DNA from 2 places in the Lactococcus sp. bn62 genome. Region 1 is predicted to be linked to the other one. Evidence: predicted binding sites of a transcription regulator. Region 1 holds the regulator's gene; the other holds the start of a gene.
The links. Region 1 encodes HrcA, which represses chaperone genes, less so after heat shock. Its sites were predicted from a motif close to TTAGCACTCNNNNNNNNNGAGTGCTAA; they were not measured.
Positions count from the first base shown of each region.

Region 2: a site for HrcA is predicted at 1,913-1,939, ahead of groES (co-chaperone GroES). Genes of this name have one in related genera too.

Region 1 is NZ_CP120417.1:577,050-598,228, reverse strand. It holds gene P3G65_RS03315 (ABC transporter permease subunit) at 1-881, opposite strand, end outside; lysine riboswitch at 970-1,137, opposite strand; gene P3G65_RS03310 (HAMP domain-containing histidine kinase) at 1,277-2,767, opposite strand; gene P3G65_RS03305 (response regulator transcription factor) at 2,855-3,550, opposite strand; gene P3G65_RS03300 (DUF177 domain-containing protein) at 3,652-4,203, opposite strand; gene P3G65_RS03295 (type B 50S ribosomal protein L31) at 4,420-4,662, opposite strand; gene P3G65_RS03290 (fructose-specific PTS transporter subunit EIIC) at 4,774-6,678, opposite strand; gene pfkB (1-phosphofructokinase) at 6,693-7,619, opposite strand; gene P3G65_RS03280 (DeoR/GlpR family DNA-binding transcription regulator) at 7,616-8,317, opposite strand; gene P3G65_RS03275 (Spx/MgsR family RNA polymerase-binding regulatory protein) at 8,525-8,923, opposite strand; gene dnaK (molecular chaperone DnaK) at 9,072-10,898, opposite strand; gene grpE (nucleotide exchange factor GrpE) at 10,976-11,548, opposite strand; gene hrcA (heat-inducible transcriptional repressor HrcA) at 11,552-12,589, opposite strand; gene P3G65_RS03255 (hypothetical protein) at 12,728-13,132, opposite strand; gene P3G65_RS03250 (M15 family metallopeptidase) at 13,164-13,949, opposite strand; gene P3G65_RS03245 (histidine phosphatase family protein) at 13,933-14,637, opposite strand; gene P3G65_RS03240 (saccharopine dehydrogenase NADP-binding domain-containing protein) at 14,749-15,666, opposite strand; gene P3G65_RS03235 (hypothetical protein) at 15,755-16,576, opposite strand; gene P3G65_RS03230 (hypothetical protein) at 16,608-17,279, opposite strand; gene P3G65_RS03225 (F0F1 ATP synthase subunit epsilon) at 17,465-17,890, opposite strand; gene atpD (F0F1 ATP synthase subunit beta) at 17,908-19,317, opposite strand; gene P3G65_RS03215 (F0F1 ATP synthase subunit gamma) at 19,377-20,258, opposite strand; gene atpA (F0F1 ATP synthase subunit alpha) at 20,270-21,179, opposite strand, start outside.
Region 2 is NZ_CP120417.1:353,593-362,689, reverse strand. It holds gene groL (chaperonin GroEL) at 1-1,578, opposite strand, end outside; gene groES (co-chaperone GroES) at 1,608-1,889, opposite strand; gene P3G65_RS02000 (ClbS/DfsB family four-helix bundle protein) at 2,006-2,536, opposite strand; gene P3G65_RS01995 (single-stranded DNA-binding protein) at 2,593-2,982, opposite strand; gene ytpR (YtpR family tRNA-binding protein) at 3,052-3,675, opposite strand; gene P3G65_RS01985 (thioredoxin family protein) at 3,677-3,997, opposite strand; gene P3G65_RS01980 (hypothetical protein) at 3,994-4,281, opposite strand; gene pepA (glutamyl aminopeptidase) at 4,482-5,549, shown strand; gene P3G65_RS01970 (phosphatase PAP2 family protein) at 5,660-6,343, shown strand; gene P3G65_RS01965 (methylated-DNA--[protein]-cysteine S-methyltransferase) at 6,360-6,764, opposite strand; gene P3G65_RS01960 (methylated-DNA--[protein]-cysteine S-methyltransferase) at 6,754-7,263, opposite strand; gene P3G65_RS01955 (transglycosylase domain-containing protein) at 7,342-9,097, opposite strand, start outside.

The DNA of each region.
Region 1 (21,179 bases):
TTAAGAAACTGTTTGCCGTTATCTCTTACAATACTGATAATTTGATCATACCAAGCGCCTTGTATTTTAGCTTCTGGTTGAGCAGCAATCATTTCATCCATCAGTTCTTTTTGGTCTTGAGGTGTAAAACCTGTCAAAAAGCTATTAATTACAGGTAAGTTGGGATCATTTTTACGTAAACCTACTGCGACTGTTGTATCATCAGAGTTTGTGACAAAACCTTTTCCTTCGCCAAATTCAATCATTTTGAAGTCTGGATTTGCTTTCTCTGCTGTCACTCCTTCGGGACGTTCAGCTACATAACCATCGATGGCTCCACTTTGTAAAGCCACACGCATGCTTGAAAAATCTTTCATTGCTGTTTGCTTGTTAACACTTTCAATCTGGTCAATCATGTTATAGTGAAAAGTTCCCAGCTGAGCAGTGATTTTTGCACCAGAGAAGTCTGCTAAACTCGATGCTTGAGCAAAGGGACCGCCACTTTTGACCATCATTACAAGGTTAGATGTGTAATACGGTTCTGAAAAGGCGATTTGTTCTCTACGTTCCGCAGTTGGCGACATTCCTGCAATAATGCCATCGATTTTTCCGGATTTTAGAGCTGGCAGCAAGCCATCCCAACTTGATTTGACGATTACTAATTCTTTATTTAACTTATCAGCAAGTTTTTTTGCAACTTGTACATCGTAACCATTAGCCCATTGACCATCTACACCATCAATAGGGACAGCACCGTTGCTATCATCATATTGTGTCCAGTTAAAAGGGGCATATGCAGCTTCCATTCCGACACGGAACTGTTCTGCACTCACTTTTGAACTACCGATAAATAATACCGTAAACAACGTCGCGACAAGTAAGAATAAGTTTTTTCTTCTCATAATACTCTCTCTTTCATTTTTCCAAATAAAAAGCAACCTTTACACAGAGAGGTTGCTAAACGTTGTACGTGATTCATATTATCAGTAAGTAACGAATAGCACTCCGCAAAACTGCGACAGTTCAGCAAGTATCCCTTGCTGCCCCAACAAACTCACTTGGACGAGTGAATTCGTTTCGGCAATGTCTCCTCCGTTTTACTTCAACGCTTGTCCAGCTCAGTAAAACATCCTATTCATTGCGACCTCTATCATTTTATTTGTATATTGTATTTTAAATCTTAACCTTTTTTTAAACGAATGTCAACAATTTTCTCGAATTATCAAAAAACTCAAGAAATAAGATTAAGATTAAAAGTCTAGCAAGTACTTTTAGATACTCAGTAGGCTTTTTATATTTATTTAATCTTAGGAATTTTTAAAGTAAATTTCGATCCTTCGCCTACAATGGAAGTCACACTGACATCCCCGTCATAGTTTTCCACTATGCGTTGGATAATAGACAGACCAAGACCTGTTCCACCTATATCTCGATTTCGTGCTTTATCGGCACGGAAAAAGCGCTCAAAGACATGTTTTAAATCTTCTTGACTAATGCCATAGCCACGATCCTCAACTGTCGTAATAATGTATTTGTCATCTTCTTCTAGATGGATTTTCACTTCTTGGCGATCTTTAGGCGAGTATTTTATCGCATTATCAATCAAAATTTTTAAGCCTTGTTCATAATGGTTGGGATAAATATGAGCCAAACTACCCGGCGTCAAGTAATTCTCAACAGTTAAATTTAAATCAGGATGAATAAGGAGAAAGTTTTTCTTAAGAAAATTAGAAACTTCTGTTGGATCACAGATCAGATCTTCATCTTGAAAATCAATGCTTTCAAGACGGGCCAATGCAAGCATCTCCTCTAACATCGTTCTCATCGTGCTAACTTCTTCTATACTGGCCTGTAAAGACTCCTCAAGCACTTCAGGATCATTTTTCCCCCATCGATTCAAGAGATTCAAATGACCATCTAAAACTGCAAGTGGCGTACGTAGCTCGTGACTGACATCAGAAACAAAACGTTTCTGCTGATCAACGTAATCGTTAAGCTTAATCATCATATCGTTATAAACAGTCGCCAGTTCTTCAATTTCATCGCCTGTTTGAATCACTACAGGTTTGAAATCCGCCTTCAAATTATTGGCACGTGTAGTAATCGCATCGTGCAAACGCTCTAGAGGCTTGATATAGCGACTTGCCATAAAATAACCGACAAACTGAGCAATAAAGAGAGCAATAATTTCTAAGATAATCAAGGCAATCAGCAGCTTTGTTCGCACGCTGTAATAATAACTCATATCATAGAAAGCCTGCACATAGCCAATCAGTTTCCCTGTTTTCTTAGAATGAACGGGTCGTTCAACCAAATAACCAGAATATTCACCAAATGTACGTACAGCATGAGTAGAATCCCCCACATCTTTCCTTAGCGGGAAACCATACGAATTGGTCGAATAAATCAAATTTTCACCGACATCAAAGACATAAAAAGACTTCCTAGAACCAATCATACTTCCAAGTGTTTCTAGCTCATTTTCTTTTCCCTGACTGGATGCTGTGTAGTCTTTGGCATAAGCCAAATAATTCGCAAGATTGTCCTCCGACAGTTTGCTTTCCGATTGGGACAAACTTTGCTCAACATTGTCCAGAGCTTTCATCATGTCCTCTTTTTCAGAATTGATGAAGGTTGTTATGGTCAGTTGATAAACTAATACTGTAAAAATAGTGAAGGTTATAAAACAAAAAATCGTATTTGCAAAGGCCCAACGTAGCATGATGCTTCGCTTACGCTCGGGCAGATTTTCTGCTTTTTTCTTCTTCGAATCAAAAAATTTTACCATGTCGCATTTTTCTATTTCTTTACATCGCCATAAAAGGAATAAATCTAGTGGCAAAACCACTAGAAATCTTCTTATATATTCCCTATATTATTTGCGGTCACGCATGACATATCCCATACCACGAACCGTTTGAATATAACTTTCGCGGCCTTCCACGTCAATTTTGTTACGCAAATAGCGGATATAAACGTCAACAACGTTTGTTTCTGTACCTTCTTCGTAACCCCATACTTCAGAAACCAAGTATTCGCGTGTTACGACATCACCCACATTTTGCATCAGGGTCAAAAGCAAATCGTATTCACGACGTGTAAGGTCAATAACTTTTTTTCCGCGATGTACAGTGCGGTTTGTTTTATCAATTACCAAATCACGGAATGAAGTATTGTCTGATTTTTCAATCGTGTGGATATGGTCTTCACGACGGAAGAGTGAACGGACACGCGCTAACAATTCTTCAATTGCGAATGGTTTTGTAATATAGTCATCCGCTCCAATATCAAGACCTGCTACACGGTCCATAGTTGAATCACGTGCAGTCATCATAATAATATGTGTATCTTTTTCACGGCGTAAGCGTCGTGCAACTTCAAAGCCATCCAGCTCTGGGAGCATTAAGTCGAGCAAAATCAAATCATAATCTTTTGACATTGCTTCTTCAAGACCTTTACGACCATTGTCTTGAACCGCAGTTTGATATCCTTCGTGTTCAAGCTCAAGTGAAACAAATCTCGCAATGTTTTTATCGTCTTCGATAATCAAAATACGTTTAGATGAATTCATAGTTTAGCCTCATTAATATCTTTTCTTTTTAATTTTATTTCCTCTATAATGAAATTATAATATAATTGTAATTTTGTTGCAAGTGTTTTATGAGATTTTTCTTAATTTTTTTCTTCGGAAAAGAAATCTGCCAATCCTGCAAAAGGTGATTTATTTTCTTTATCTGCTTCTTCTTCTTTTTGTTTCTGATAGTCTGCTTCAGACAAGACAGACCAGTTCTTGCCAGAAGGTAAACTTGTGGCTCCAGCTTTCTCATCTTCTGCTAAAATTTGCAAGGGAATTTCTAAAAGAATATTATCAGCTACCGATTCTGATAGACTAATCCAATCTGCTTCCAATGTAAATATTATGTCACTGTCCAGTAAATCTTCATTCTTTTTAAGAAACTCATCTGTGGTGAAGGCTTCATTCACAGCGATTGACATAAGATACTCTACTGGCTTCAAGCTCCGTGATGATGGTAAAGTCAAATCCACTTCAAGTGTATAATCCAAGTAATAGATGCCATCGTCATAGGCGATTTGTCCTTGAACATTTACAGGTTTTGCATCAAGGATTTCTTCTGAGCGTTGCTTAAGTTCTTGCGTTAAATCAAGCGCTTCTTCGAATTTAATTATTTTCTTTTTTGATACTTCTAAAATAGACCATTTCATATTTTATTTTTCCTTTATCTTTATAGTGAGTTTAAAAGAAGGCATATTCACGCATGCCTTTAATTTTATATGTGTATACTATCTGTTTCTATTATATGATATTTTTTTTAATTTTTATAGCCCAATGAACTAAAAGATGTTCAGAATTTGCTTACAGTTGGACTTGATTTACCATAGCAAATTAGAGCGATAATAAAAAAGCGCCGAAGCACTTTTTTATTTTCCATATTTCTTGTTGAAACGAGCGATACGTCCGTCCGCTGCTTGGAATTTTTGACGGCCAGTGTAGAATGGATGTGAGTCAGAAGAGATTTCCACACGAATCAATGGATAAGTGTTTCCGTCTTCCCATTCAACAGTTTCTTTCGAACCTTTAGTTGAACCGCTCAAGAATTTAAAACCAGTAGTTGTATCCAAGAACACAACAGGTTGGTAATTAGGATGGATGTCTTTTTTCATTTTGCAAAATTTCCTTTCTGCCTTGGACTGTTTGCCAGACCAAAGTTTGTTAGACCTTAATATTCTAACAGATTTGTTGCTGAAATTCAAGCTTTTTTGTTATTTAAAATACTATTTTTCTTTTTTCAAATAACCGAACATCAAACCAGAAACAAGAGCACCAATCAAAACAAAGAGAAGGTATAAAAGTGGGCCATTTGTTAGAGCTAAGACGAAGATACCCCCGTGTGGTGCCATCAATTTAAGACCTGCCGCACCAACGAGTCCACCTGCTAAGGCTGAACCAACAACAAATGAAGGAATAGCACGTGCTGGGTCAGCAGCACCAAATGGGATGGAACCTTCTGTAATAAATGAAAGTCCCATAACAATATTTGTTAAACCTGATTGACGTTCTTCTTTTGTAAATTTATTTTTGAAGAAGAGGACGGCAACTGTAGTTGCAAGAGGTGGAACCATACCACCAGCCATAACTGCTGCCATAACGACTGAGCCACCAGTAGCAACACTTGCGGCCAATGTTCCTGTACCGAAGATATAAGCAGCTTTGTTAATTGGTCCACCAAGGTCAACTGCCATCATACCACCAACGATAATACCAAGAACTAAAGCTGATGCTCCATTAAGGCTGTTCAAGAAGTTTGAAAGGCCTGTATTGATTGCTGCCATCGGAATATTGATGAAAAGCATGAGCAATCCTGTGATGAATGTCCCTAAAAGTGGGAAAATCAAGATTGCTTTAATCCCATCTAACGATTTAGGCAAGACAGTCAAGAGCTTACGCAAGAGGATAATGACACCACCAGCAATGAAACCACCAACTAAAGCGCCAAGGAAACCTGATGGAATCATTGTAGCCGGATCAAGTTTGCCAAAGGCAAGACCAGAGGCAGCCATTGAACCCGCAACGAAACCTGCAACTAAACCAGGTTTATCTGCAATTGAGTTGGCGATAAAACCAGCTAGGACTGGAAGCATGAAAGCAAAGGCTGCGCCCCCGATATTTTTAAAGTAAGCCGCAATCGGATGATAAGAACCAAGGTTGGCCAATTGATCTTTAGGAACACCCATTGATTGGTCTATCAAGAAGGCAAGAGCAATCAAGATACCACCACCAACAACGAATGGTAACATTGCAGATACACCACCCATAAGGTGTTTGTAGAAGGCTTTACCAATACCGCCAGAGCTTTCTTCTTTTGCCTCATCAGCGGCATCAGCTTCAAATTTTGGTGCATTACCAGAAACTGCCTTATTAATGAGTTCTTCGGGTTGACGAATAGCGGCAGCGACAGGAACTTGCACCATCGGTTTCCCTGCAAAACGGTTCATTTCCACTTTCTTATCCGCTGCAACGATGATACCGTCAGCTTTTTGAATATCTTCAGCAGTCAGCTTGTGGTCAATCCCACGCGCCCCATTTGTTTCAACTTTAATAGCGATGCCCATTTCAGCAGCTTGTTTTTTAAGTGCTTCTTCAGCCATATAAGTATGTGCAATACCTGTCGTACATGCTGTTACGGCTAAAACATAATGCTCGCTATCAGTGACTTGCTCAATTTCTTCTGTATCTTCAGAGAAAAGCTCTAAGACTTGACGCGGATATTTTGCTTCTTTTACTTTGTCTGTAAATCCAGCTTGCAAGAGGAACTTAGAAAGTTGTGCTAAAGCTTCCAAGTGTGTGTCATTTGCGCCTTCTGGTGCTGCAATCATGAAGAAAAGATTGACAGGTTGTCCGTCTAGGGCTGCATAATCCACACCTGCATTTGATTTTGCAAATAGGACAACAGCTTCATTGACAGCTTTATTCTTGCTGTGTGGCATGGCAATACCATCGCCCAAACCAGTTGAAGTTTGCGCTTCACGAGCCATAATTCCAGCTTTAAATGTATCAAAATCACTGACGTAACCTTCTGCGACTAACTTGTTTACCATTTCATCCACAGCAGCTTCTTTAGTCGTTGCTTGAAGGTCCAAAATCATGACTTCTGTTTTGAGTAAATCTTTGATTTCCATAATCATCCTCTTTTCTAATCTTCGTTTATTTTTTCGATTGTTACTTTTTCAAAGCATTCTTTTAAGAAGCTTTCACTCGGCATATCTTCTGAGAAGACCTTAGCTGTACCACAGGCAACACCTTGTTTAAAGGCAGCTAAAGTATCCTGACTGCGGCTCCACTCGGCCAGGAAACCTGCAACTGTTGAATCTCCTGCACCGATAGAGTTTTTCAACTCTCCTTTGATTGGAGCGGCAAAATAAGTTTCCTTACCTGTGAAGAGTAAAGCACCATCACCTGCCATAGAAATCATGACATTTTGTGCTCCTTCTGCCAAAAGTTTTTGACCATAAGGGATAATATCTTCTTTGGATTTAAACTTAACAGAATAGATTTCTTCCAATTCTTCACGATTAGGTTTGATGACGAGTGGCTCATATTTCAATGTTTTCAGCAACTTTTGTCCGTCAACATCAATAGCAAACTGTGCGCCTCTGGCTTTTACTTTCTCAATCAAAACTTCATAGAAGTCTTCCCCTAAAGCTTTAGGGATAGTACCAGCAAAAACGACAATGTCATCACTTTGTAGATCGTCAAATTTACTTAGGAAGGCCTGAATTTCAGCATCTGATAAGTCTGGTCCAGCAGCATCAAAGGAGGTTTCCTCTTGCGCATTGACTTTGATTTTTGTATTAATGCGTGTTGTTCCTGCAATTGGAGTAAAATCGGACTGACTTCCGATATTTTCAAGATAATCTTGAATGAATTTCCCAGGGAAACCACCAAGAAAACCAAGAGCCGTATTTTCTACCTTTAAAAGGGACATCATGCGACTTTCAACAATTCCTTTACCACCAGGAAGCATACGCGTTTCTGTCGCTCGGTTGACTTGTCCAAGTTTAGCCTGATCAAAATCCATGAAATAATCTAATGCTGGATTTAGTGTTACTGTGTATATCATAATTTCTCCGTTATAAGTTTTATTTGGTCACTTTCTGCAAACTTAACAAAGCTTGTTTGACCGATTTTACTACTGTCCAGGAGGAGATAGCTTGTCCGGCTTTGACGAATGGCCTGTGACTTAATCGCTGCTTCTTCACTGTCCGGTGTCATAGCCCCCAGCTCTTCATCAAAAGCATTAGCTCCGATAAATGCAAGATTAAAACGGTAAGTACTAAGTTGAGCGATGGCCGAACTGCCAATGATGGCATCAGTTTGACGTTTCACTCGACCACCAAGCAAATAAACGATGAGGTTTTCACTGGTTAATTTTGGTAAATGGCTAATCGAATTAGTCACGATAGTGACACGCTTGCCCGACTGATTAAGCAAATGGCAAAGTGGCGCAACTGTAGTTCCAGCATCCAAGTAAATAATGTCGCCTTCTTTTATCTTTTCAAAAGCTATAGTTGCGATTTTTTCTTTTTCTTGAACGTTTTTGGAAGATTTCTCAAAGATAGATAACTCTTCTGAAAGATCTTGTTGGAGTTCTGCGCCTCCATGAACACGACGTAAGGCATTTTCTTCTTCAAGCTCATTGAGATCTCTCCTTAAAGTCGAGACAGAAGCTTGAGTTATTGTTGAAAGTTCTTCTAAAGTCGCTGTTCTTTGCTCTTTGAGCAAGCTCATTATTTTTTCCTTGCGTTCCGTCGCGAGCATATGACCCTCCTCCTGAATTCGTTTACATTTATATTATACACCATTTTCTTTCAAAGTCAATCAAAAACTTCCAAAAACTACAAAAAAAGAAAAAAATTTATATAGATTTCCTTCATGTACTATCCTTATTTATATAGATTTCCTTCATGTACTATCCTTAAATAAAAAAAGAGCCAGGAATTACGCTTCCTTTGCTCTTTAGAGAACCTAGCCTGTTTGCATTTTTTGCTGTTCTATGTCAGTAACTTTTTTACTTGGCTTTTCTAAAAACCTTTGCATCTTATCTTCATCAAAACCGATTTGAAGTTGTTTTTCATCCAACATAAGTGGAACTTTCAATAGAGTAGCATTTTCTTCTAACAGCTCCATAAAATCTTCTAACTTCAAGTCATTGAAATTAAGGTTCAAACGTGTGTAAGCCCGTGTTTCTGTTGCGATAATCTCTTCAACTCCATGTTCAGTTAAAGAAACAATTCGGAGAATTTCCTCAGTCGAAACCAGTTCTTTGAGAAGATCAACTTCGACAAACTTGACTTTATGGGCATAGAGCCAGCTCTCTACTGCTTTCGTCTCCTGATTAGAGGAGATGGTATAAATCTTAAGCATGCCGACCTCCTTTCTATCACGTCCAGGTTCTCTTTCTTATTTTTATTATCTTATTTTATGAGATTGAAAACAAATGAAACGGTTTTCAGAAAAAATAAAAAAGCCGAGCATCAATATCTCGAACTTTTTTATTTTATGAACTACGGTTTTATTTAACTTCTTCAAAGTCACCATCAACAGTATTGTCATCTTTAGGACCTTCTTCTGATCCAGCTTCTTGTCCTTCTGCTGCTGCTTGTTCAGCGCTGGCTTGTTCGTAAAGTTTTACTGCGAGATTTTGCGCAATTTCGCTAAGTGCTTCTGATTTAGCTTTGATATCGGCAATATCTTCACCTTCAAGAGCTTTCTTCAACTCTTCTTTAGCATCTTCTGCTTTTTTAACTTCTGCTTCGTCAACTTTACCTTCAAGTTCTTTGATTGTTTTTTCAGTTTGGAAAACAAGAGCATCCGCTTCGTTACGTGTGTCTACTTCTTCTTTACGTTTTGCGTCAGCATCAGCATTTGCTTCAGCATCTTTCATCATTTTATCGATTTCTTCGTCAGAAAGACCTGAGTTAGATTTGATAACGATTGTTTGTTCTTTTTGCGTACCCAAATCTTTTGCTTTAACAGATACGATACCGTTTTTGTCGATGTCGAATGTGACTTCGATTTGTGGCACACCACGTGGTGCGGCAGGGATATCTGTCAATTGGAAGCGACCCAATGATTTGTTATCTGCTGCCATTGGACGTTCACCTTGAAGGACGTGGATATCTACTGCTGGTTGGTTATCTGCTGCAGTTGAGAAGACTTGTGATTTAGATGTTGGAATTGTTGTATTACGTTCGATAAGTTTTGTAAATACAGAACCCATTGTTTCAATACCAAGTGAAAGTGGAGTTACGTCAAGAAGGACAACGTCTTTAACGTCACCAGTGATGACACCACCTTGGATTGCTGCACCCATAGCAACAACTTCGTCTGGGTTAACAGATTTGTTTGGTGTTTTACCTGTTTCTTTTTGAACAAGATCAACAACTGCTGGGATACGAGTTGAACCACCAACAAGAAGAACTTCATCGATATCAGAAGTTGAAAGACCAGCATCAGAAAGGGCTTGACGTACAGGTTCGCGTGTTGCTTCAACCAATGAAGCAGTCAATTCGTCAAATTTAGCACGTGTAAGTGTCATTTCCAAGTGAAGTGGGCCAGCAGCGCCAGCTGTGATGAACGGCAATGAAATTTGAGTAGAAGTTACACCTGAAAGGTCTTTTTTCGCTTTTTCAGCTGCATCTTTCAAACGTTGAAGGGCCATTTTATCTTGTGAAAGGTCAATGCCGTTTTCTTTCTTGAATTCTGCGACCATGTAATCAATGATAGCTTGGTCAAAGTCATCACCACCAAGTTTGTTGTTACCTGCTGTTGACAATACATCGAAGACACCATCACCTAGTTCAAGGATTGAAACGTCAAATGTACCACCACCAAGGTCAAAGACAAGAATTTTTTCATCTTTGTCTTGTTTGTCCATACCGTAAGCAAGAGCTGCTGCTGTTGGTTCGTTAACGATACGTTCTACTTCAAGACCAGCGATTTTACCAGCATCTTTTGTTGCTTGACGTTGTGCATCGTTGAAGTATGCTGGGACTGTAATAACTGCTTTTTCAACTTTTTCGCCCAAGTATGCTTCAGCTGTTGCTTTCAAGTTTTGAAGAATCATTGCTGAAATTTCTTGAGGTGTGTACTCTTTACCACCGGCAGAAACTTTTTCACTTGTACCCATTTTAGATTTGATTGAGATGATTGTATCTGGGTTTGTTACGGCTTGGCGTTTTGCAGCATCACCAACTTGAATTTCACCATTTTTAAAAGCGACAACAGATGGTGTTGTACGATTTCCTTCTGGATTTGGAATAATTTTTGCTTCAGTTCCTTCGAGAACTGCTACTGCTGAGTTTGTTGTACCAAGGTCAATACCAATAATTTTAGACATATGCTTTACCTCTTTTTTTATTTTATTGTTTTTATCTATTCTTATAGTTTAAGGACATTTCGGTCACTTCTTGTTTCTTATTGTGCAACAACGACCATTGCTGGACGAAGGATACGATCATGGATTTGGTAGCCTTTTTGGAAGACTTGAACGACATGATCTGCAGGATGCTCATCATCAGCTGGGACAGTTTGCACAGCCATATGGAAGTTTGGATCAAAGGCTCCGTCTGCTTTGACTTCTGTAACGCCTTCTTCTTTAAGTGCGTTGATCAAGCTTTCTCGCGTCATTTCTAAACCTTTTTTGACATCTTCTGTTAATCCTTCAACAGCAAGTGCACGCTCCAAGTTATCTAAGCTTGGCAAAATCTTTTTCGCCAAATCTTGTGAGCGATATTTCAAGATACTAGAACGTTCTTCGTTGGCACGGCGTTGAATATTTTGGATTTCTGCGCTAATACGGAGAAATTTATTTTCCCATTCTTCAGCCTTTGCTACAGCTGCATCAAGCTCAGAAACTTCTTCTTCGACGATATCTTCAAGTGCTTCTTCAGTAAGCTCTTCGACAACTTCTTCTTCCTGATCTTTTTTCTTTAATTCTTCTTTATTTTCTTCAGCCATATTGTTTCCTTTTCTTTTAAATAATTTCATATATTAACTTATCTCATAATGGTTACCATCAAGGTAACGATAATAGTCCATGAGTTTCATACTTAAGACTTTCGCAAGTAAGTCCAGTGTACTCAAGGTTTTCTGATAATCTTGTTCTACAGGACCAATGACTGTCAGCGTTCCTAAACCACGATATGGAATAACAAACTTTTGACTGATCAACGTTAGGTTAGCAAAATAAGACATATTGTCAATGACAACCGAACGCATCTCATCTGTACTTGTTAATTCTCGTATTTCTTGAGCCATACGTGTATCATCGCTTAAAATTTTATAAAGCTCAGAAAGATTGTCTGTGGCAAAATCAAAGACATATTCACGTCCGCTACTTGTCAAATGTTCTGTGAACAAATCTGCAAAGACGGATTCAAAGAGCTCCAAGACATCACCAGTTGTTTTAAAGTAACGCTGTACTATCTGTGGGATATCCGTCCTCAACGCATAATGCACATCAAGAACTTTCTTACCCACTAAACGTTCTTTAATCAACCGTGTAAAGACTTGCAAGTCATGTTCACTCATACTTTTGGGGAGTACAAACTGATTTGTCCGAAGTTCGCCTGTCGCTAAGGTCATCACTGTCAACATCGAGTGATTATCTAAAGTGACAAGTTCAAAGGACTGTAAGACTTGCTCTTTCTGAGGAACATTAAGTACGAAAGAAGTTAAGCCGGTCAATCTTGAGAGAACTTCACTTGCTCTTTCAAATAAATCCGATAAGCGATAAAACTCACCATCAAAGGATTTCATAATTTGAAAAAGATCATTTTGTGTAAATTCTTCCAAGCGCAATACATTTTCTACAAAGTATTTGTAACCTGAAATACTAGGAACACGCCCACTTGATGTATGTTCTTTTTGAATGAGTCCAAGATTTTCCAAGGCTTTCATATCATTTCTGATTGTCGCACTTGATGCTTTAATCTGTTCCAATAAAGCTTTAGAACCAACGGGCGTGTGCTCTTTAGCGTAAAGTGAGACAATCAAATCCAAAATCTGTTGTTGCCGTTCTGTAATCATCTTTGTCTCCTTTCTTCGCTTTTAGCACTTACCACCCTCAAGTGCTAACAATATTATTATAACCCTTATCTCCTATCTTGTCAAGCAAAAAAACCAAAAATTAGCACTCTTTTTTATAGAGTGCTAATTTTTGTTTTTTTAAATAAATCCTACTTCTTTAGCAATGAAACGGATGCTAAAGAGACTAACAAGCATGACAGCTAGTGGAAATAATAGCGCTAGATTTTGCTGATGCATGAGATATTGATAGCCCCAATCAACAATTACCAGCACAGCCGCTATCTCTAAAATCCATAATCCCACATTGAAAAAGCGGAGTATGAGTAAGATGAGAAGGAAAACCAAGAGTATTTCTATTATATTTTGCCATTGGGCTACTGGAGCCAGAGTTTTATTGATAAATCCCGTTATTGTGCGGCTTGTATTTTGAAAAACCGTCGTAAAGGTATTGGGTGATGCTAAAAGCCGTTGTGCAATAATCATTAAAGTATAGAGAAATAAGGCAATATTAGCATATAAAATCAAGTAGGCTTTATTCAACATTGTTGTGTGACTCCTTTTAACGCCCTTTATTTTACTGGGGCAATAACTTCAAATATTCTTCAAGTGTAAGGTTGTGTTTTGTCATATATTTGGCATTATCCACACCTACATAACGAAAATGCCAATCCTCATAATCCACACCAGTGGATGCTTTTCCGCCTTCCGGGAAACGTAGTACAAAACCGTACTCAGGTGCAATTTTCTTCACTTGTGCGACTACATCTTCAGGGCTTTGGTTCAAAGCATCTACTGTCGACATATCAACAGCTAAGCCTGTTTGGTGCTCTGAGCTACCTGCAGGCTGTGAATAAGTCTTAACATTAGTTTCAGCTTGCTCACGAGATATAGGTTGCCCTGTGTTATTGACTGATCCTGCAGCACCAACCATTTCATTTTCCACATAAGTATTGAAGAGTTGTTCTTGATAAGCCACTGAGCGATATGCCGAAATCAAGTGTTCTGAGGGATCAATAGCTTGCGCTGCTGCTAAAAATTTTACAAGAGCATCTGCGATACGTTGATCAACCTGCACAGTGCCAACAGTTGTAAGCTCTGGGGAGAGTTCCTCTTTTGGATTTTCCCTGTTTACCAGAACAAGATTCCAGTCAGAACGATGAGCTTCCGGTAAATCAGTTGCCTTACTTTCAGCTGGCGAACTTGAAGGTGAAGTTTGTCTTGGCTCAGCCGTTTTTTTCGTGACTTGTGTCTTGAGTTTACTTACAGCAAATACACATAGTCCAATGAAGACCAAGAGAATAATGAAACTTCCAATTACTCTACTTTTTTTGAGTTTTCTTTTTTTAGTTCTTCTTTGCATTTTTTATGATTTCTGCTCCAAGTTTGCGATACTCCATTGATCCGATATCTCCTACTTCAAATTTTCCATTTTCAAAAGTCAGATGTGTCACGGAACCATTATCCAAATTATGCGGACGTTCTTTATCTGGACGAAGCATTTTGATATAGCTTGCAATCGTCATCCCATGACTAACTATGACGATATTTTTCGCTCCCGCTGCTTCTGCTTCAGTTGCCATATCAGAAAAGCCATTCATAATACGTCCAGAGAGTTCTTCCCAAGTTTCCGCCCATCCTGCAGTATCGACTTCATAAATAGCACGCGCTAGTTCTTCATCTGAAGGGAACTTCCCTGTCTCTTGCATACCTTTTTCAGCAAAGATAATAGGAAGAACCCCATCAAAGAGTTCGCCATCATATCCCCCATCAAAAGAACCAAAACACCATTCACGAATACGCTTGTCCATCTTATAAGGAATATCTTTATTCTCGGAGTATTCCAAGATAAAGCCCATCGTTTGTATTGTTCTGCCAGAGTCAGAAGAATAAGCTCGATCAAACTTCAACCCTTTAGCTTTGAAGCCTAGCCCTAGTTCCATAGCACCACGTTCACCTTCAGCAGTGAGCGGTGTGTCCGACCAACCTTGGGCTCTGCCGATTGTATTAAACATTGTTTTTCCGTGTCTTACTAAATAAACCTCAACCATGAACTCACCTTATCTTCTATTATATATCTTTAATTATACTTTATTTCAAAGCAATTGAACAGAGAAAAAAACCTCTTCTTATATAAGAGATTTTCTATCTATAGGCTATTTTTAGCTAAATTTTTTGATTTTTTCTTGAATCTCACGTGCTGAGTCTTTCAATTTATCCGCTTCTTCTTTGCTGATGCTTTCGATAAATCCAGGATAAGCTTGTGCACCATCGCGTCCAACAAGTGCTGGCGTTGACAAATACGCATCAAGTTCAGCATCGTAATGCGAGCAGACCACAACTGCTTTGGCATCAGATAAAATGAGATTCATTAGACTCACTGAAGCTGCAGCAATAGCAAAGTTCGTATAGCCCTTTCCTTCATATACGACAAAACCGCCATGGCGTGCTGAATCTTCGATTTTTTCAAGGTCAAAATTGTTTGTCACTGCTGTTTTTTTAAATGGTACGCCACCAATATTTACTGTTGACCACGCTGCAAATTGTGAATCACCATGTTCACCAAGCATATAGCCGCTCACACTTCTCGCATCTACACCTGCTTCTTCAGCAATATAACGGTGCAAACGAGCCGAATCTAAATATGTTCCTGTTCCAAAAACTTGGTTTTTGGGAAGGTTAAGAGCTTGTGAATAAAGCTGTGCAATCACGTCATTAGGGTTGGTTACGATTAAGAAAACACCATTAAAGCCTGAAGCATTAATTTCATCTGCCACTGCTTTGACCATGGGTGTATTAATTTTCAACTCTTGGAAACGATCTTGGGCATCAAGAGCTTTGATATGGCCCAAAGCAGAAATAACGACTTCTGCATCAGAAAGGTCTGGATAATCGCCTACAGTAATCTTTGTATGACTATTGAGTAGGCTAGCTGCATCAAGCATGTCAAAAGCTTCCGCTTTAGATTTTGCAGTATTTTTATCAATAAGGACTAATTCATCAACATAGCCTGCTTGAACAATCATTTGAGCAATCATTGCTCCGACATTCCCTAACCCAATTATACCTACTTTACGCATCTGAATCTCCTTTAAATTTTAGAGGATTTCTCCTCATTGTTTGTTTCATTGTATCAAAAAAAATCCCTTTTTTCAGAGATTTTTTCTTTTATTTACCAAAGATTTGTTTTAGCCAACTGGCTTTCTTGAGGATTCCGAGAAGGAGTACAGAGGTCCCTATTCCTGTAACTACTCCTCCTGTCCCAGCTGCATGCACAGCTATGGCATGTTTACGCGTTACAGCATCCTTATCCGCATCATCAAGTGAATTGATAGAGGTATGTTGTGACATCAGTGGGATATTTGCTTCCCCCCAGGTATAAAGAAGTTCTCCTTTGGTAGAAACTTGAGTAGTTGTATTCTTATTTTCTATTTCTTGTGGCTTTATAGTTTCTGCTGGGGTAACTTCTGTTGTATCCTTTTTATCTTGATTATGTGCTTCCAGATTTTTAAGAGGTTGATCTCTTTCTGTATCCGACTCCGGGTTCTGTACCTCTACTTTTTCTGGTGTTGTGAGTGAAATTGAAGGTAAACTATTATCCGGCTGCTCTGGTACAATTGGAGGTGCTGTAGGTGTAATCGGCACAGGTTCGCCTACAGGTACCAAAGGAAGAGTATTATCCGGAATTATGGGGACTGTTGGTGTGATAGGAACAGGTTCACCTATGGTTACTGGCGGAAGTGTAATATCTGGTGTTTCTGGAACGATCGGAGGCATTGTCGGCGTAATAGGCTGAGGGTTTTCAGGTGTTGTCGATCCACCGCCTGTATTTGCTTCCTCGGTTAACGAATTATTGGCACTTTTGTCCTGCAGTTCTTCGGCTTGGACACGTGAAACTGATGCAGAATAAGCTTGGCTCGGGTTCAGAATGATTGTTTGCCCTAATACTATGGTGGTTGCTAAAATTATACAATATCTTTTCTTTCTCATTCGCTTTTTGCCTCCTTTCTCATTATTTCTACTATACACCTTGTTTGAACGTATGCTGGGTTGCTATCGCTTCTTGCGCTCGACGGATACTTGGCTCAGCCATTAAACTTTGCTCAACACGAGAATTTTTTATTTCTAGCTCTAATAGTTCAACTGCTTCATGCAAAGTTTGAACATCTTCTACACTTAAGACCTCAATAATATAGTTCAAGCTCTTGACATTCAGATACTTTTCAGGGAGTTCAGTACTTATTAATGTCTCAGATCCCAACAATTCCTCTAGACTATCAATCAGACATTGACTTTTTTGATTGTATTTAGGAAAAAGTTGCTTAACAAGAGCTTTTCGCCCAATGGGAAGTGTATTACTTCCAAATATCTTTTTGAAAATATCATTTAGAAAAATTCCCAGAGCCCATAAGGCAAAGCTCAACATAAACGTGATTAAGAAGGTTTCTAAAGCGGAACGATCCAGTTGCCCATGACCATGTATAAAAGAAAAATCGTTTATAATATAAAAAGCTAAGATAAGGACAGGAAAGCTGAACGCAAGTAAAGCCGAGCGGTAATTAATTTTGTACTGAATTTCTTGACGAAATTCGATCTTTATAACTTCAAGTTGATGGAGTTTGTCTTCTATTGTTTCGACTATTTCCATCAGTTCTTGGCAATGATCCAATGCCACACTTTCCTCCTTTCCCATAATTCCCTCTCTCTTCTCAATACTACATTTCTAAATTGTTCCAAAAATCCATCATCCGTAACTATTTATTCATCAAACAGTAAAAAAGACTTATTATTTACATTTTAACATTTTAATTTGCTGTTTTTTGTTACATTTATATTAAATAACAAAAAAACATCCTAAGGATGTTTTTTATTCTTTTATTAATTGTGTTTCGATACATTCAATCGGTTAATCGCGCGATGAAGTGCAACTTCGGCACGTTTAGCTTCATCAGTCTTATGTGCCGCTTTAGCTTCTTCAAGCTCTTTTTCAGCACGAAGTTTTGCACGTTCGGCACGTGGAACATCGATATCACGATTACGCTCAGCAGAGTCTGCGATCACTGTAATCATACTATCCTTCACTTCAATAATACCGCCATTAACAGCAATATAATCAACGTGCTTCACATCATCAGGACGGCGCACCTTAAGTTCACTGATTTGTAAACCAGCGATTGTGGAAATCATGTTGGGTAAAATCCCCATATCTCCACCAATCGTATGCGCAAGAATGTAGGTTGCATGGTGATCATAAACGACACCCGCAGGAGTGATGACTTGAATAGCCATGACATTTTCACTCATTTCAGCAACCTCCTATCTTAATAACCCATTTTTTTAGCTTTTTCAAGAACGTCTTCGATTGGACCTACACCACGGAAAGCATCTTCTGGGATTGAATCGTATTTACCGTCAAGAATCGCTTTGAAATCTTCAACAGTTTTTTCAATTGGTACATATGATCCTGGTACACCAGTAAATGTTTCGGCAACGTTAAAGTTTTGTGAGAGGAAGAATTGGATACGACGTGCACGGTTAACCAATACTTTTTCATCATCAGACAATTCATCCATACCAAGAATAGCAATGATATCTTGTAATTCTTTATAACGTTGGAGCACACGTTGTACTTCCATAGCTACTGCATAGTGTTCTTCACCAACAATTTCAGGTGTAAGCGCACGTGATGAAGAAGCCAATGGATCAACGGCTGGGTAGATACCCATTTGTGTCAAACGACGTTCCAAGTTTGTTGTTGCATCCAAGTGAGCGAAGGCTGTTGCTGGCGCAGGGTCAGTATAGTCATCGGCTGGGACATAAATCGCTTGGATAGAAGTTACAGAACCTTGTTTTGTTGAAGTGATACGTTCTTGAAGTTGACCCATTTCGGTTGCAAGCGTAGGTTGGTAACCAACGGCTGATGGCATACGTCCTAAGAGGGCAGATACTTCTGAACCGGCTTGGGTGAAACGGAAGATATTATCAATGAAAAGTAAAACGTCTTGTTTTTCTACATCACGGAAATATTCAGCAATTGTCAAACCAGTAAGAGCAACACGCATACGTGCTCCAGGTGGCTCATTCATTTGACCGAAGACCATGGCTGTTTTTTCAATAACGCCTGATTCTTTCATTTCCCAGTAAAGGTCATTTCCTTCACGAGTACGTTCCCCAACACCAGTAAATACGGAAATACCACCGTGTTCTTGGGCAATGTTGTGAATCAATTCTTGGATAAGAACGGTTTTACCAACTCCGGCACCCCCGAACAAGCCAATCTTACCACCTTTAAGGTATGGGGCAAGTAAGTCAATAACTTTAATCCCTGTAACAAGAATTTCATTTGCTGTTGAAAGTTCATCAAAAGATGGCGCTTTTTTATGGATAGGACTGCGTTCTGCATTTTCAGCAAACGCTTCGCCACCATCGATAGCATCTCCAAGTACATTGAAGACACGTCCAAGTGTTTCTTGACCGACAGGTACGCTGATTGCTTTACCTGTATCGAGAACTTCAAGTCCACGTGTTAAGCCATCAGTTGATTCCATAGCGATGGTACGTACGGCACCATCACCAAGTTCCAACGCCACTTCAAGGACGATTTTAGTTTTAACGCCGTCTACATCTTTATAAACGATGAGTGCGTTATTAATCTCAGGAAGAGTCGCGCCTGACGCAAATTCAACGTCGACAACGGGACCAATGACCTGAGTAATTTTACCAGAACTCAATATTTTTCCTCCTAGTTTATTTTTCTGTCTTTAATTCTTTAAGAAAGGTTACCACATGCTTAAAGCGCTGAGGCTCCTGCAACAATTTCCGTAATTTCTTGTGTAATTGCTGCTTGACGCGCGCGGTTATATTGTATTGTCAGATCGTTAATCACTGTTTTAGCATTATCTGTAGCTGTACGCATTGCGGACATACCAGCAGCATGTTCAGCTGTTTTAGCATCAACAATCGCACCATAGATCATGCTTTCAGCATATTGAGGTAAAAGTTGATTTAAAATAGCTTCGCGGCTTGGTTCCAGTTCGAAACTCACCAATGATACTGGTGCTTCATCTTCTGGTTCCTCTGATTCATCAAATGTAATCGGAAGCATTTTTTGCATGCGTGCTTCACTTGTCAATGAATTGATATGGTGATTGTAGCAAACATAGAGTTGATCAAACTCTTCATTTTGATAGCGAGATACAGCTTGACGTACAATTTCACGAACTTCTTCAAAACTTGGTTGGTCAGTCAAACCACGTAATTCGTAAGATAATTCTACGTTACGAGAGCGGAAAAAATCTGCTCCTGTCCCACCTAAAGCAAGAATACAATATTCTTCTGGTCCCTGGTGTTTTTCACGTAATTTATTCATGACTGACTTCAAGATATTAGAGTTGTAACCTCCTACAAGGCCACGATCCGAAGTGATAACTAAATATCCTGTTTTCTTAACGGGACGTTTAGTCATCATCGGATTTTTAGAAGGGCCACGATCTGCAGCAACCAAGTCGGTTGTCACTTGACGCACCTTATCTGCATAAACCTGATAAGTTTTCGCAATCTTTTCTGATTTTTGCAATTTCGCTGCAGATACCATTTGCATGGCACCAGTGATATGACTTGTTTTTTCGGTTGAAGCAATTTTTGATTTAATTTCGCTAAGTGAAGCGCCCATAATGAACCTCCTTATTTAACGTAATTTGTAGTTTTCTTGAAGGCTTTGATTGCATCGTCAAGTTTTGCTTCATCTGGCAAATCTTTAGTATCTGTGATGACTTGTAAAAGTTCAGCATAGTTGACATCGAAGAAATCAAACATTTTTTCTTCAAAATCGAGAATATCTTCTACGGGAACATCATCAAGATGGCCATGTGTCAATGCATAAAGAATAAGAACTTGTTTTTCAACAGCCAATGGTTTGTGTAACGGCTGTTTCAAGACTTCAACTGTACGACGACCACGGTTCAATTTAGCTTGTGTTGCTTCATCAAGGTCAGAACCGAATTGTGTAAATGCTTCAAGTTCACGGAATGATGCCAAGTCCAAACGGAGTGTTCCGGCAACTTTTTTCATTGCCTTGATTTGAGCGGCACCACCAACACGTGATACAGAAGATCCGGCATCGATGGCTGGACGAATACCTGAATAGAAAAGGTCGTTTTCGAGGAAGATTTGTCCATCTGTGATTGAGATAACGTTTGTAGCGATGTAGGCAGAGATATCTCCGGCTTGTGTCTCAATGAAAGGCAAGGCTGTCATTGAACCACCACCTAAGTCATCGCTCAATTGTGCCGCACGTTCCAAAAGACGTGAGTGGAGGTAGAATACATCCCCTGGGTAAGCTTCACGACCTGGTGGACGACGGAGCAAGAGTGAAAGTTCACGGTAAGCCACGGCTTGTTTAGATAAATCATCATAAACAACCAGAACGTGTTTACCATTGTACATGAATTCCTCACCCATAGCTGCACCCGCATAAGGTGCAATATAAAGTAATGGTGAAGGTTGTGATGCTGAAGCTGTTACAACGATTGTATAATCCATTGCTCCAAGTTTACGGAGTGCTTCAACTTGTGTACGAACTGTCGATTCTTTT
Region 2 (9,097 bases), 230 kb from region 1:
TGCAGCTGGTTCTGGTTTATCAGCAACGACTGCTTCAGTCGTCAAGATAAGTCCTGCTACTGAGGCCGCATTTTGGAGGGCTGAACGTGTTACTTTAGCCGGATCCACAATACCTGTCTCAATCATTTCAACCCATTCACCAGTTGCGGCATTGAAACCAATACCTTTTTCTGCTGATTTAAGTTTATCAATAATGATTGAACCTTCGTAACCTGCATTAGCCGCGATTTGACGTACTGGTTCTTCTAATGCGCGACGTACAATTGTGATACCTGTTTGCACGTCCCCTTCTTCTTCAAGACTGTCGAGGGCAGAGATAACTGTAACAAGGGCAGTACCTCCACCAGCAACGATACCTTCTTCAACGGCTGCGCGTGTTGCATTAAGTGCGTCTTCAATCAAAAGTTTTTGCGCTTTAAGTTCAGTTTCTGTAGCGGCGCCGACTTTAATCACAGCGACTCCACCAGAAAGTTTAGCTAAACGTTCTTGAAGTTTTTCACGATCAAATTCTGAAGTAGTTTGTTCAACTTGAGCTTTAATTGTTGCTACACGAGTAGCAATAGCATCTGCTGAACCGGCACCTTCAACGATTGTCGTATGTTCTTTATCAACAGTTACTTTATTGGCTTGACCAAGTGCATCTAAGCTTGCATCTTTAAGTTCTAAACCAAGCTCTTCCGTAATTACTGTACCGCCTGTGAGGATTGCTAAGTCTTCAAGTTGGGCCTTGCGGCGGTCGCCAAAGCCTGGAGCCTTAACCGCTACAACATTGAAAGTACCACGGATTTTGTTCAACACGAGGGTTGGTAATGCTTCACCATCAACATCATCTGCCACAATAAGTAAAGGACGATTTGTTTTCAAGATTTGTTCAAGTAATGGTAAAATTTCTTGAATATTTGAAATCTTCTTATCTGTGATCAAGATATATGGGTTATCAAGGTTGGCCACCATTTTTTCATTGTCTGTCACCATATATTGTGACAAGTAACCACGGTCAAACTGCATACCTTCTACAACTTCAAGTTCAGTTTGCATACCTTTTGATTCTTCAATAGTAATAACACCATCGTTACCAACTTTTTCCATGGCATTTGAGATATACTCTCCAACCTTTTCTGAACGAGAAGAAACAGAGGCAACTTGTGCAATAGCTTCTTTACCAGATACTGGAATAGATAATTCCTTGAGTGCTTTTACTGCTGTTTCAGTTGCTAACTCAATACCACGACGAATGCCCACTGGATTAGCTCCAGCAGTTACGTTCTTCAAACCTTCACGAACAATCGCTTGTGTTAAAACAGTCGCTGTTGTAGTACCATCACCCGCAACATCATTTGTTTTTGAGGCCACTTCACTGACTAATTTTGCCCCCATATTTTCAAAGTGATCTTCTAATTCAATTTCTTTTGCGATGGTTACACCATCATTCGTGATAAGTGGACTACCATATGATTTTTCCAGAACAACATTGCGACCTTTAGGACCAAGTGTTGTTTTTACTGTATCTGCTAAAATATCAATACCACGAACCATTGCTGAACGAGCATCTGATGAAAATTTAATATCTTTTGCCATTTTTTTATTATCTCCTGTCTTTATTTTCCTTAAACAATCGCAAGAATTTCAGATTCTTTGATAATCAAGAAATCTTCGCCTTCAAATTTTACATTTGTACCGGCAAACTTTTCAAAGAGAACTGCATCACCAACTTGCACTGTTGGTGTAATAACTGTACCATGAGGAGTTGTTTTACCTGGGCCTACTGCCACAACTTCTGCAACTTGTGGTTTCTCTTGTGCTGCTGAGGCCAAGACGATCCCACCTAAAGATTTTTCTTCTTCCTCTTTTATACGCAATACAACGCGATCCGCTAAGGGTTTCAACATGTTATTCCTCCATTTATGTTATTTTAGCACTCTTTAAGTTGGAGTGCTAATTTATATATCTTATTTTACCGCGAAGGTCAAAATTAGTCAAGAAAAAAACTTCTTTTTTTATTTTTTTAAATCGTTTTCTTATGAAGCCTGAGTTTCTTCAAGGCCCACTCGTAATGTGAAGCCAATGATGACTGAAAATACTGCGCTAAGGATGTTGTCGCAGTCCAAGGATAATATTGCTTCGTATAAAGCTCTTCATCTGAAAAATGTTGCAATAACTGGATAGTTCTTAGGTGGCTTGTAGCAAGTTTTTCCTTTATTTCTTCATAAGGAGTAGCTTGATGCTTTTCCCAGATTTCTTGATTCATTGTCGCATAGTTTTTCCAAGTATAGGGTGTGGGTAAAAAGCTTTGAAAGTTTCCTGAAATATTACTTTTTACAAAATTTTGTAAAAGTACTTGCCACTCATAAAGATGGGCATACACATCACGGATATTCTTATCTCGCCCCCAATGTGTCTCTTTTCCCTTCTCTTGGCCAAAGGCAAAAGTTGCCGTTTGTGCTTCTAAAGGTAGTGTGTCAACCAAATGACACAGCTTTTTCCAGTTTTCTTCTGAAAAGGAAATCAACTCTTTTTTCGTTTTTGCCTTTACCATTTTTCCCTCCTCACTTTCCTGTTCTCATCCTATCAAAAGAAAACGCTTTTTTCAATTTAAAACGGTAATTCATCTTCTTTTAAATTAAGAGCACTATTTTCTATAGAATCTTGTCGCATGGCAACTGTCGCGCGACTTTCCAAAAGGTCAAAAGTTTTTACCAACACTTCTGTTACATAGCGCTTTTGTTCCTGCTTGTCCACATAATTCCTGGTTCGTATCTCCCCTTCCACAGCAAGTAGGGCGCCTTTTTTAGCATAGGATGTACAGTGTTCCGCCTGTTTCTCCCAAAAGACCAAAGCGACAAAGTCTGTATCTTTTTCACCTGAAGCATTTTTATAGCGTCGTTTGACAGCGAGATTTATCCTCAATAGGCTTTTCCCATTAGATGTTTTAGTGAGTTCTGGATCTGCAACGAGTCGGCCAACAAGTAACGTTTTATTCATTTTGACACCTCCTTACTTTTTGTACGAAAAAAGACCTCAGCTTTCACTAAGGTCTTTATTATTTTATATTTAGGCTTGCCACATGCTTGTTGCATCAAAAGCTGATCCAGCTTCTAAATCTGTATTCAATTCGATAATACCACGAACTTGTGGTGCATTTGGTAAGTCAAGCTCTCGTGCCGAGCACAGCATACCATAAGAAGGTACGCCACGCAAAGCGCCTGGCCAGATTAAAGAACCAGAAGGCATCATTGCACCAGGTAAAGCCGCTACTGTTTTCATACCAACAACGGCATTAGGAGCACCACAAACGATTTGAACTGGTGCATCTAGACCAACTTCTACTTGGCACACATGTAAATGATCGCTGTCTGCATGATCCTCCATCGTTAAAATCTCAGCGACTACAAATTTAGGTTGGCCATCATATGTAAGTTGCTCGTCAAAGCCAGCTGCCTTAAGTTTTACATTAAGTTCCGTTACTTGATGCTCAGATAAATCATTCTGTCCTTGAGCCAAATCTGGCCAGTCTTTTTTTATATCGAAAATGTTCCAGCCCACTGTTTGTCCTGTATCTTCACGGAAGATACGCGCAACATCCGCCTTACGTTCGTAAGTTACTTCTGCTCCCTCATTGTTTGCCACAATCAGCATGAGGACATCACCAACATTTTTATTATACGTTGCAATCATTTTATTTATCTACACCCTTCAAAAATTCACTAACTTCTTCTTTAGTTTTACGTAGCTTATTCACTAAGCGTCCTGTTTCTTTACCATTTTCAAGTGTCACAAAGCTAGGAATACCCATGATTCCCCATTCAATAGCCAAGTCCATGAATTCGTCACGGTCAACTTCTACAAAGTTAAAGTCTGAAAATTCAGCTTCTAATTCTGGCATTTTTGGTTTGATAAAAGTACAGTCTGGGCACCATCCTGCAGTGAAAAACAAGACATGTTTACCTTCTGATTTTACAATTTCAGCTAGTTCCTCATAATTTTTTGGAATAATCATAAATACTCCTCTCCTAATTCTGTAATTTCTAAGGTTTCTCCATCAATTTCAAAATTGATGTTTTGGTTTGCTCCAACAATCACGCCACCTTTATAAATAGCTCCGCGATCTGCCTCCTCAAAGATCCATACTGTTTGAATATCTTGGTCAGCAAAAGCTTCACGTACTGCTTGAATAACCTCTGCCCGCAAATTTTCTTCAACGTGCTTATAACTCTGATAGAGCACTCGCGCACCTGCTACACCAGCCAGCAGCCCTAAACCAACTTTCAAATATTTTTTCATATAAAAAATTTTAACATAAATTTGAGTATATTAGTACTTATAATTACTGTTTCCCCTCAGATCAGTTCCGCTTTTCTATAAATCCCCTAAAACTTATCCGTCTTTAAAAATTATAGTTATTAAATAGCATTAGGACAATACTATTATATACGGCTTTTAAATGCTACAATAAGGGAGTATAAAAAATCAAAGGAGACGAGATGACTCTATTTAACAAAATTAAAGAAATAACTGAAATTCAAGCAACAAGTGGTTACGAAGCACCAATGCGTGACTATCTTCGTGCCCGTATGGTGGACCTCGGCTACACACCTGAAACTGATGGTCTGGGCGGAATCTTTGTCACTAAAGAAAGTAAAACAGAAAATGCGCCTCGTGTTATGGTTGCAGCTCACATGGATGAAGTCGGCTTCATGGTGTCGTCAATTAAGGCAGATGGTACTTTACGTGTAGTCACTCTGGGTGGTTGGAATCCTTTAGTTGTTAGTGCACAACGCTTTACGCTATTCACACGTGATGGTAAAAAAATACCTGTTGTGACTGGTGGCCTACCACCACATCTTTTACGTGGAGCAGCGGGCGCACCTGCTATGCCACAAGTGGAAGATATCATCTTTGACGGTGGTTTTATGAGCAAAGAAGAAGTTTTAGAATTTGGGATTCGTCAAGGTGACGTCATCGTTCCTGAATCTGAAACAATTTTAACTGCTAATGGTAAAAATGTCATCAGTAAAGCTTGGGATAATCGCTACGGGTGTCTTATGGTCTTAGAACTTCTGGACTACCTTAAAGACAAAGAATTGCCAGTAACCTTGATTATCGGTGCAAATGTTCAGGAAGAAGTTGGCCTTCGCGGTGCCCATGTTTCAACAACTAAATTTAAACCTGAAGTTTTCTTTGCTGTTGACTGCTCTCCTGCAACGGATACTTTTGGAAACGACAATGGTCGTCTTGGCGAAGGCTCGCTTCTTCGTTATTACGACCCAGGTCATATCATGCTGCCTGGTATGAAGGACTTCCTCCTCAATACAGCAGAAGTTAATGGTATCAAAACACAAGCTTATATCTCAAAAGGTGGAACTGATGCTGGTGCAGCACACTTGCAAAACGAAGGCGTACCTTCAACAACTATTGGTGTGTGTGCCCGTTATATCCATAGTCACCAAACCATCTTCAACATGGATGATTTCACAGAAGCGCAAAACTTTATCCGGGCTATCGTTACGAGTCTAAACCAAGAAAAAGTAGCAGCTATTAAAAACTACTAATAAAAAAGTTAAAAAAAGGGGTCCTGAGCCTCTTTTTTTAGTCATTCAGTTTTATTTCAGAAAGAAAAAGTAAAATCATAAAGCACCAAATATGAATTTTAGGGAAATTTATGAATAAAAAACTATACTATACTACTGGTTTACTTACTCTGGTAAGTTTTATCACACTGACTGCCATTGTAAAACTTTCTTATACACACGCACCTATTCCAAGCATTGATTCGCATTTACAGACAGTTGCTTGGCATCTTCAAAACAATGAATTTTTGGTTCAAATTTCAAGTGTAATTGCTAAATTTCTAGGCGACACAATGGGCGCTATAATTGGTCTTGTTATTGCTGCTATTATTTTTATCAAAGATAAGGTTTCAGCAATATGGTTAGCTCTTGTAGCCGGAATTGCTGTGGGGGGAAATACCTTGATTAAATTAGTTATCGGCCGTGATCGCCCTGACATTCATCGTGTTGCCGCCTTTACAGATGAGCCAGGAAAAAGTTTTGCCAGTGGACATACAACTTTTGCTGTAGTACTCTTTGGCTGTCTCTTTTTTATCCTCTTACACTATCTCTCTTCTGTATGGAGCAAAACATTAGTTGGTTTTGTCGCTGTGGGGTTAATTTTTTTAACAATGTTTTCACGTGTACTTCTTGGGGTACATTATCCTTCGGATACTTTAGGCGGCTTACTTTGGGGGCTTTCAGTCATCTGCCTCACTTATCCAACTTATCTTCATTATAAAAACTCAGAAAAACCTCAACCTTATATACCTAAAAGCGTGAGAAAAGCTGATTAAAGCTAAAAAGCTTTGACTATATGTCAAGCTTTTTTTCATAGTTGAGTATCTTTTGCTTAATATCTACTGCTGCTTCTTGACCCATAAAACCGCCCAAGCTGCCATCTTTACGCGTGACACGATGACATGGTAAAATGACAGGCAAAGGATTACGTGCTAATGCCTGCCCCACAGCTTGTTGTGCTTTAGGACTTCCGACACGCGCAGCCATTTCCTGATAACTTATAGTCGTTCCCGCTGGAATTTTGGGAAGTTCTAACCAAACAGCTCGTTGAAATGCTGTTCCTGTGGTCAATATAAAGTTCTGGTTCTTATTAAGTGCTTCGTAAGTCGTCTTTTCATGTTGGTCATCGAAAAAAACCTGGGTAATCTCCCCCTTAGCATTGCGCTCTACAGAGAGTGAAATATTCTCATTCAACATAGGTATTATTCTCCTCAAAATCCAACAGCCATTCTTTACGCCATAGTCCTCCAGCATAACCTGCCAGCTGCCCGGAGCTTTTTTTCAATCGATGACATGGAATCACGATTGCAAAGGGGTTGGCTGCATTTGCTGCCCCTACTGCAATACTGGCTTGCGGATGCGCGAGTCCTTGTGCGATTTCTTTATAGGTTCTTGTTTGCCCAAACGGAATATCTTCAACTTTTTTCCAGACTTTTTGCTGAAACTCTGTACCTTGCACAGCTAAAGGGAATTTAAAACTTTTTCTTTTTCTTGCAAAATACTCTTGCAACTCTTCTTCAAGTTGACATGAAATCGGAGTTGGATGTTCCAATATAATAGCATTCAATCTTGCAATCTTCGCCTGTAAATTCTTATGCTCTGTAAAGCCTAAGCGATGAAGAAACTGCGCATCACTGATACTTATCATTTGACCAATAGGTGTGTCAATATAGTTTTTATAGAGGCGCTTCTTCATGTCCTTATTATAACATAGTTCTCTCACCCAGAAACTACCTCAGAGCAAAAAAAGAGAGCGAATACCCTCTCTTTTTTACTATTTTCTAGTTCCTAAAATTCTGTTCCACGCGTCATTATAATTCGCCTCTGTACCACCAATTCCAAACTTGAATTGTGTCACAGGTGCTCCGTTTTTAGCCCAATAACTTGTGGTTGTTTCACCGGAGACTTTAACATTTTTAAGATTCCCTCCGGTTACAGTGCCTGGTTTTTGACCGGTCGACTTAAGAACAGTGCTCTGAATTACATCTGGATCTTTACTTGGTTCTGGGAACTTTTCACCAGGACCAAACACATTTGGATCCGCTGCTGCAATTGCATTGACCAAGTTTGCCATATATGTACCATTATTGACCGCAGCTGTCTTGCTGCCCATCGGCGTATTATTATCATGACCAATCCAACCTCCAAGGGATACTTTGGGCGTTGAAAGCATGAGCCAACCGTCTACATAATCATTGGAAGTACCTGTCTTGCCTGTCCAATCCACGCTACTTGCAAGCGTTGGATTAATGGCTTGTAAATCTTGTAAAAAGTTTGTTGTACGACGACTGACATCATAGGTCAAAACATTACGTAAAAGATCCTCAGTAATTGTTGATGTTGCTTGTGAAAAGACTCTCTCTGCTTGACTCTTATGTTCGTAGATATCTTTACCGGAGTCGTCTTTTATGCTTTGGACAACATAGTGTGGCTCATAAACCCCGCCATTAGCTAAGGCTTGGTAGCCATTGGTATGTTGCACCACAGTTGGCTCAATACCACCACCGAGTGGAAGAGATTCCACACTGTAGTCTGGCACATAATAGCCCATCTTCTTCATGTAAGTTTCCACGCTATTGCCAGAATCAAGAATGGCTTGATAGGTCCAATGCGCAGGGATATTCCATGACACGCCTAAAGCTTCATTAAGACTTACCATTCCGGTTCCTGTTTCGCCAACGTGCAAGATTGGAGTACCGTCAGAGAAACTTGTTGGATAGTTACTCAGCATACTTGCTGACCCAATCAATCCCAAATCAATTGCTGGTGCATAAGCTAAGATTGGTTTAATCGAAGAACCTGGACTACGCTTCGTATCAAAGGCATGATTGTTTTGATTGGTTGCATAGTCTAAACCACCAATAAAGCCAAGTACTGCTCCTGTTTTATTATCCATGAGTACATTTCCGGCTTGAACTTCACCTGTACCGTCCTGTAAAATACCGCCGTACTGCGCTACAGCATTTTGCATGGCATCATACACACCACGATTAATTGTTGTTGTGATAGTATAACCACCAGTTTGTAAGGCTTGCGCGGCTAATTCACGATATTTTTGCTTGGTGCTATCATTTCCTTGTTCTGTTGCCGAAACCTTGTCCCTCTTAATCAGATAATCATAGACGTGATTAAGGGCTTCACTGTACACAACATTATAAAGATAACCATGTGCTACAGAATCTTGTGGTTGTGAAGGCAGAAATGCTTGCGAGATATCCACAGCACTATATTTTTCGTAATCTTTTTGAGTCAAATATCCTGCACGATACATGTTAAACAGGACATTTTGTTGACGAGCTAAGCCATAAGAGAGTAGCTCTTTTGATTTGAGCGAACCATCCACATTATAAGGAGAGTAAACAATTGGACTTTGTGGTAATCCAGCAATAAAAGCTGCTTCTGGCACGGTTAAATCTTTAGCAGACTTACCAAAAATCCCTTGGGCAGCGGCTTGGACACCCGCAATATTTTTCCCTTGATTATTTCGCCCAAATGGTGAGACATTGAGATAATCCGTTAAAATTTCATCT